One region of the Marinobacter salsuginis genome, then DNA from elsewhere that is predicted to be linked to it. Evidence: predicted binding sites of a transcription regulator. Region 1 holds the regulator's gene; the other holds the start of a gene.
What was found. The regulator sigma-54, encoded in region 1, starts transcription at its own class of promoters, with help from an activator protein. The targets are predictions, from matches to a motif close to ANTGGCATNNANNTTGCTNT.

Region 1 (4,178 bases):
TACCGGCAGCCGGCGCGAGAGGGCGAAGGAGAAACCGATGCACGCGCCCTGAACATTACCTGGTCAGCCACCGACAGTCGGCTGACCTTTGAACGGGAAGCAGTCATCGAGCAGAATGGCAACCTGTTCCGTGGCGACGTCATTCATTATGATACCGCCGGCCGGGTAGTGACCGCTGAAGGCGGCGGAGACACGGGCGAAGGCAGCGGCCGGGTAGAGATGGTGATTCAGCCACGCAGCGCCGACAGACGCACTGACAGACAGGAAACCGATGGCAGTTCTGAGAGCCAGTAACCTGGCAAAGAGTTACAAGCAGAAAAAAGTGGTGATCGATGTTTCCCTGGAAATTCGCAGTGGGGAGATAGTGGGGCTGCTTGGCCCCAACGGCGCCGGGAAAACCACCTGCTTCTACATGATCGTCGGGCTGGTCCCTGCCGATCGTGGCCGTATCACCATCGACAGCCGGGATATTACGCCACTGCCGATGCACGGACGCGCCCAGCAAGGCATCGGATACCTGCCCCAGGAAGCCTCGGTGTTCCGTAAATTGTCGGTACGCGACAACATCATGGCGATCCTCGAAACCCGTCGGGGGCTGGGCAAAGCGGATCGAGAGAAAAAACTCGAGGAGTTGTTGGAAGAATTCCACATAACCCATATCCGGGACAGCGTTGGGATGGCCCTATCGGGCGGTGAACGGCGACGGGTGGAAATTGCCCGGGCGCTGGCCATGGAACCGGCCTTCATACTTCTGGATGAGCCCTTCGCCGGTGTCGATCCGATATCCGTAAGCGATATCAAGCACATCATCCGGCATCTGCGTGACAAGGGTATTGGCGTACTGATTACCGATCATAACGTGCGAGAGACCCTGGACATCTGCGAGAACGCCTACATTGTCTCCGGAGGCCACATCATCGCCTCCGGCAATGCCGATGCGATCCTGGCCAACCAGCAAGTCAAGGAAGTCTACCTGGGCGATGAATTCAGGCTGTGACACCGAAAGGCTCATTGTTTTGATGACCTGTAGCAAGTAAACTCGGCAAAGAACTTGCTAGGGTAAAATAAAACGACGGCAAGTAACCGGCATATATAGAATTTTTCACGACTTATGACACAAAGCGCTGATGAGTGACGGATCCTGAACCATGGTTATGAAAGCCTCCTTACAGTTAAAGCTGGGTCAGAGCCTGACCATGACGCCCCAGCTGCAACAGGCGATCCGGCTTCTCCAGCTCTCCACCCTCGACCTCCAACAGGAAATCCAGCAGGCACTGGAATCCAACCCCATGCTGGAGACATCCGAGGACGATGATCAGGCTGACGCAACCTCCGAGAACGACGAGCGCGAGACTAGCGAGAAAGAATCCGCGGCCGAGTCAGCGCCGGAACCTTCGAGCGACTGGGACGAATCAGAGAACGGCCCGGACTGGTCCTCCGAGAACGACATTCCGGACAACATTCCGGACGACCTGCCGGTAGACACCGCTTGGGACGACATCTACCAGTCCGCGCCCGCGCCGGCCGCCCGCAACGACGACGAGAACGATCACGATTTCGAGACCCGCAACTCGCCCACCGAAACACTTCAGGATCACTTGGAATGGCAGCTCAATCTGACCCCGCTGAGTGAACGGGACCAGGCCATTGCCCATGCCCTGATGGACGCTGTGGATGAGCGCGGCTATCTCACCAGCCCTCTGGAAGAAATCCACGCCGGACTGCTGGATGAGAACGAGGAAGACCCTCTGGAACTGGATGAAGTGGAAGCCGTCTTGCACCGCCTCCAGCACTTTGATCCGCCAGGGGTGTTTGCCCGGGATCTGCAGGAATGCCTGCTGATCCAGCTCAACCAGCTACCACCCGAGACGCCCTGGCTGGCCCAGGCGCGACTGGTGATTACCCACTACATCAATCTGCTGGGCAACCGTGACTACGCCCAGTTGCTGCGGCGCAGCCGTCTGAAAGAAGACCAGTTGCGAGAGGTTCTGGCTCTGATCACCGGCCTTAACCCGCGGCCGGGCGACGTGATTGATCGCGCCGAACCCGACTATGTCATTCCGGACGTTATCGTTCGCAAGCACAATGGCCGCTGGCGTGTTGAGCTGAATCCGGAAATTGCCCCGCGCATTCGGGTGAATGCCAGCTATGCTTCACTTATAAGGCGTGCGGACAGCAGTGCCGACAACACCTACCTGCGTGATCAGTTGCAGGAGGCCAAGTGGTTTATCAAGAGCCTGCAGAGCCGCAATGAGACCCTGTTGAAAGTGGCGACCCGTATTGTCGAACACCAGCAGGGATTCCTGGATCACGGCGAAGAAGCCATGAAGCCGCTGATTCTTTCAGACATCGCCCAGGCGGTAGAAATGCATGAATCGACGATTTCACGGGTAACCACCCAAAAATACATGCATACCCCCAGGGGCATTTTCGAATTGAAATATTTCTTCTCCAGCCACGTCAGCACTGACGAGGGCGGTGAATGCTCCTCCACGGCCATCCGGGCGATGATCAAGAAGCTGATTGCTGCGGAAACGCCCAAAAAGCCGTTGAGCGACAGTAAAATTGCAGCCATGCTAGGAGAACAGGGAATCAAGGTTGCGCGACGCACCGTTGCCAAGTACCGGGAGGCCATGCACATTCCGCCGTCCAACGAGCGCAAGCGGCTGGTCTGAATACCCTGGTGCGGGACGCAACACCGTATTCGCCGGCGCACAATGCGCCAGCACCCAGACCGGCTCCCGGGAGCCGGCACGATGACAACAGGAGACGCCTATGCAACTCAATATTTCAGGCCATCACGTAGAACTGACTCCCGCACTGAAAGATTACGTTTCAGAGAAGTTCGAAAAGCTCGAGCGTCACTTCGACCACATCAGTAACTGCCAGGTGACCCTGGAAGTGGAAAAGGTGCGCCAGATTGCGGAAGCCACGTTGCACGTGGTTGGTGGTGAGATTCACGCAAAGGCAGAAAACGAGGACATGTACGCAGCCATCGATGCCCTGATCGATAAACTGGACCGCCAGATCCTCAAGCACAAGGAAAAGAATGTAGACCGGATGCACGGAAACGGCTCTCGCTAACTGGCTGTTTTCATGCAAGTCATCTAATCGAGCTGCGACATGAACAACGTGTCGCAGCCTTTTTTTTAACGGAAACGCAGTCGATCCATGAGCGACACATCCCTGACCATAGACACTATCCTTGTTCCGGAGCTCACCCTCTGCAGGGTACCTGCGTCCAGCAAGAAACGGGCCCTGGAGTTTATTGCCGAGCAAATAAACCACCAGGACAATACGCTCAGCGAGACCCAACTCTTCAACAACCTCATTTCCCGTGAGCGCCTGGGCAGTACCGGCATTGGCCAGGGGATCGCCATTCCCCATTGTCGCCTGGAGGGCCTTGATCACGTGGTGGGCGTGCTGATGACGCTCGAAGAAAGCGTTGAGTTCGATGCCATCGACAATCAGCCGGTGGATCTGATTTTTGCCCTGATCGTCCCGAAAGAGGCAACCAGCGAACACCTGGAGCTGCTCAGCCAACTGGCGGAGAAGTTCAATGAGCGGTCGTTCTGTGATCGCCTCCGGCAATGTGAGGACGCCGGCACGCTGTACCAGCGCATGACCGCCTCAGGCGGCTGATTTTCATTGCAGTGGAGGTGATTTGGTCATGAAGCTGATTATCGTCAGTGGCAGGTCCGGTTCGGGTAAAAGTACCGCGCTTCATGTGCTGGAGGACCTCGGGTTCTACTGCATCGACAATCTTCCCATTGGCTTGCTCTTTCCTCTCACCCGGGAAGCAGCGAGCCAGACCAAGCCCGGCCGGCTCGGCAAGATGGCGGTCAGCATTGATGCGCGCAACCTTTCCGGCGAGCTCGCCAATTTCGAGGAAATTTACCGGCGCCTCCAGGAGACCGGGGTTACCGTTGAAATTATCTTCCTTGATGCCGACGAGCAGTCACTTCTCCAGCGTTTCCACGCCACCCGCAGAAAACACCCGCTGAGTGACGACAAGACCTCCCTCAGGGAAGCCATTACCAGCGAGAAGAAGCTGCTTGAACCACTGTCCAAGCTTTCCGACCTGTATGTGAACACCACCGGTATGTCGATGTACGAACTTCGGGATATGGTGAAGCAGAGAGTTGTGGGCCGGAAGGATCAGGAGCTGGCACTGCTGT
Region 2 (4,178 bases), 1.6 Mb from region 1:
GAGCACCCCATGTCCGCGCAATTCGACTCTGCAGACCTCTCCCGCATTATCGAGATGGCCTGGGAAGATCGCACCCCCTTCGAGGCCATCGAAGCCCTCTATGGCCTTCAGGAGAAAGACGTCATCCGCCTGATGCGACGTGAGCTGAAGCCTTCAAGCTTCCGGCTCTGGCGCAAGCGGGTAACCGGACGCAGCACCAAACACCGCCAGTTGCGGCCCGAAGGGGTGAGTCGGGGCTATTGCCCGACCCAGTACAAGCATCGGTAAGCATCGCACCATTGGCATTGCAGGCATGGCTGCGCGATCATGAACACTCAGGTAACAAGCAAGGAACCTACGCAATGGCAGTGTTCAACCAGAAAGATGCCCGGGAACAACTCGATGCCGAGGCCAGCAAGGTACACCGGTCCGACCTTGAGACTCTGCTTGAACGGCAACGCGCGATCGAAGAAAAGGTGAAGGGTAGCGGCAAGCTGGCACGCTTCAGCGGCGACATCAAGCTGATGTTTTCCATGATCCGCGACTACTGGTACGGCAATTACCGGAGCGTACCCTGGAAGACAATCGCGGCAGTGGCAGGGGCACTCCTGTACGTGCTGAATCCGCTGGATGTCATTCCCGACCTTCTGTTCGGCTTCGGATTTATCGACGATGCCGGCGTCGTGGCCCTGTGTCTGAAACTGGTAGAATCCGATCTGCTCCGCTACGCTGCGTGGAAGGAACATCAGGAAGAATCTGAAAACCGGGTCAGTGCGAATTGATTAATTTCTGAACTGACGGTATTCTCCCGCCCCTGCTGTAGGAACACCTGAATCAAATCTGGAGTTGTCGTGGATTTAGCCACTCTCATCGGTCTTGCCGGCGCTATTCTGCTGATTGCATCCGCCGTTATTCTTGGTGTTTCACCTTCCGTATTTATCAACCCTGCTTCATTGCTGATTGTTGTGGGTGGCACCATGTTCGTGGTGTTGGCCAAGTTCAGCGTCGCCCAGTTTCTTGGCGCCTTCAAAGCGGCCGCTCGGGCCTTCAAGTTCAAGCTGCCCGAAACCCAGGCCAGCATTGAAGAGCTGGTGGATATCGCCAACGTGGCCCGCAAAGAGGGCGTTCTTGGGCTGGAGGATAGAGAGATCAGCAGCCCGTTCCTGGCCCAGGGTATACAGATGCTGGTGGACGGTCAGGACGGCAAGACCATCAAGGAGCTCCTGAACAAGGAGCGCCTGATGACCCTCGACCACAACCGTTCTGGCGCCAAGGTATTCACGGCCATGGCCGATGTGGCGCCGGCCATGGGCATGATCGGCACGCTGATTGGTCTGGTTCAGATGCTGTCGAACATGGAAGACCCGAAGTCCATCGGCCCTGCCATGGCGGTCGCACTGTTGACCACACTGTATGGCGCCATGATTGCCACCATGATCGCGACTCCGATTGCCGACAAGCTCTCCCTGCGGATGACCGAGGAAGCGCGCATGCAGTCGCTGTACATTGATGCCCTGGTGGCCATTCAGGAAGGCACCAATCCCCGGATCATCGAGCAGATGCTGTCGAGCTACCTGCCCCCCAAGGAACGCGAGAAAGCGGCAGCAGCTGAAGGCGCCTGACCATGGATGAATTGCCTGAAGAGGAAAAACCGGGGATTCCGGCGTGGGTAGTTACCTTCGCCGATCTCATGTCCCTGCTGATGTGCTTCTTCGTGTTGCTGCTGTCCTTCTCGGAGATTGATGCCCAGAAGTTCAAGCAGATCGCCGGTGAACTCTCCAAAGCCTTCGGCGTTCAGCGGGACGTGCCGGCCCTGGAAATACCCAAGGGTACCAGCCCCATTTTCGACAAGTTTTCTCCCGCACCGCCCGAGCCCACCGTGGTCAACGAGGTCAAACAGACCACCACAGAGGAAGCCCCCGAGCTGCAGACCCTGAAAAGCCCGACCGACATGGCCGTGGAGGCTGCCATGGAAGAGCAGCTGCAGGAAACCATGGACGAAATCCTCAAGGTGCTGGAGCCGGCGATCGCCGATGGGCGCATCAATGTGAGCGAGGATCAGCGGCGAATCGTGATCCGGGTGGAAGAAAAAGGTTCTTTTCCCTCAGGTTCGGCTCAGCTGACCTGGGAATTTGAGGGCCTGTTGCTGGACATGGCCGAGGTTATTGAGGGCATCCCCGGCGACCTGACCATTGAGGGGCACACCGACAACGTGCCTATCCGTACCGATCGCTTCTACAGCAACTGGGATCTGTCGGCTGCCCGGGCCGCTGCGGTGGCCAACGTGCTGGTCGCCCGGGACCAGGTTGAACCCACCCGGCTTTCCGTCACCGGACTGGCGGATACCGAACCCAGAGTTCCGAACAGCTCAGCAGAAAACCGGGCCAAGAACCGGCGCGTGGAAATCATCATCGATCTCTCCGGCCCGATGCAGGAACAGGAGGTTCGCCTCCGGGAACTGATCCAGTCCGAATCGGACGATGACCAGTCGGCACTCGGGATCGAATCCGACAGCTCGACATCAAACGAAATCAGCTGGTAAGCGCACTCTATTTTGGTGCGCCCGACACCAAAACGCACAATACTAGTGCACTTTGGCTCTAAAACACGTCTTTCACATCTTTCCAGAACCACCCAACTGCCCTTCCGCTCTTGAAACGCATTATTTTGGAACAGCTCTTGCTTTAGCTGCACCTCATCAATGCACAACTCAACGTAAAGCGGCCCGCTAGAGGCCGGACACACAACATCAGGAGCGAAAACCCGTGGACATCACGAGTGCAGTACACACCCTGACTGAAAGCGCCAACACGCTGTTCATCCTCATCGGCGCCATTATGGTGCTGGCCATGCATGCCGGCTTTGCTTTTCTGGAAGTAGGCACCGTTCGCCACAAGAACCAGGTCAACGCCCTGGTCAAGATCATGACCGACTTTGGCATCTCTGCCGTGGCGTATTTCTTCATCGGCTACTACATTGCCTACGGCAGCCATTTCATGAGCGGTGCCGCCGAGCTCACCGCCGCCAACGGCTATGATTTGGTGAAGTTTTTCTTCCTGATGACCTTCGCCGCAGCCATCCCCGCGATTGTCTCCGGTGGTATCGCTGAACGGGCAAAGTTCTATCCGATGCTGATTGCCTCGGGCCTGATTGTCGCCTTTATCTACCCCTTCTTTGAGGGGCTGATCTGGAACGGCAACTATGGCTTCCAGGGCTGGCTGGAGAACCAGTTTGGTGCGTCCTTTCACGACTTCGCCGGCTCCGTTGTAGTGCATGCAGTGGGCGGCTGGATCGCCCTGGCGGCCGTTCTGGTCCTCGGTGCACGAAATGGTCGCTACCGTAATGGCAAGGTGGTGGCTTTTGCCCCCTCCAACATTCCCTTCCTGGCCCTGGGCGCCTGGATCCTGACCGTCGGCTGGTTTGGCTTCAACGTCATGTCCGCCCAGACCCTGGACGGCATCAGCGGCCTGGTCGCCGTAAACAGCCTTATGGCGATGGTAGGCGGCATCCTGGTGTCCATGCTGCTGGGCCGCAAGGACCCGGGCTTTATCCACAACGGCCCACTGGCCGGGCTGGTGGCCGTGTGTGCCGGCTCAGACCTGATGCATCCTGTAGGCGCCCTGGTAACGGGCGGTGTCGCCGGCGCTATCTTCGTGTATCTGTTCGAGTGGGCCCAGGCCAAGATCGAGCGCCTGGACGATGTCCTGGGTGTCTGGCCCCTGCACGGTGTCTGTGGTGTCTGGGGCGCGATTGCCTGCGGCATCTTTGGCCAGGAGGCGCTTGGTGGTCTCGGCGGCGTCAGCCTGATGTCCCAGATCATCGGCTCGGTGGCCGGCGTGGTGGTGGCCTTTGTGGGCGGTCTGATTGTCTATGGGGTTATCAACGCCATTTCCGGACTGCGTCTGACCGAAGAAGAAGAGTTCAACGGGGCGGACCTGAGCATCCACCGGATCGGGGCAACCGCGGTCGAATAAGCACTGAGTGTTCAGTCGCCGTAGCCGGTCAATTCCATGTAGCCCTCGCCAGAGTGGCTGCCGGCGACGGTGACAGGGCTTTCCCAATAAGGGTAAAGCCCGTCATTCAGGTAGTTTCCAGGGGGAGCCGAAATTTCAAGGCTCACCCCATAATCCGGAACCTCCAGACGCCAAAGGCGGGGAAAGCCCCGGGCGTCTGGTTCCTCCGGGCGAATGCGAAGCTGA

Region 2: the regulator sigma-54 is predicted to act here: its motif matches at 2,646-2,665, upstream of GJU83_RS10560 (ammonium transporter).

Annotation. Positions count from the first base shown of each region.
Region 1 covers NZ_BGZH01000001.1:733,029-737,206, forward strand. Annotated here, with positions in the region: gene lptA (lipopolysaccharide transport periplasmic protein LptA) at 1-294, shown strand, start outside; gene lptB (LPS export ABC transporter ATP-binding protein) at 272-997, shown strand; gene GJU83_RS03355 (RNA polymerase factor sigma-54) at 1,155-2,675, shown strand; gene hpf (ribosome hibernation promoting factor) at 2,776-3,084, shown strand; gene ptsN (PTS IIA-like nitrogen regulatory protein PtsN) at 3,172-3,642, shown strand; gene rapZ (RNase adapter RapZ) at 3,671-4,178, shown strand, end outside.
Region 2 covers NZ_BGZH01000001.1:2,337,890-2,342,067, reverse strand. Annotated here, with positions in the region: gene GJU83_RS10580 (TIGR03643 family protein) at 10-267, shown strand; gene GJU83_RS10575 (YkvA family protein) at 342-761, shown strand; gene pomA (flagellar motor protein PomA) at 831-1,601, shown strand; gene GJU83_RS10565 (flagellar motor protein MotB) at 1,604-2,521, shown strand; gene GJU83_RS10560 (ammonium transporter) at 2,745-3,953, shown strand; gene GJU83_RS10555 (lipocalin-like domain-containing protein) at 3,965-4,178, opposite strand, start outside.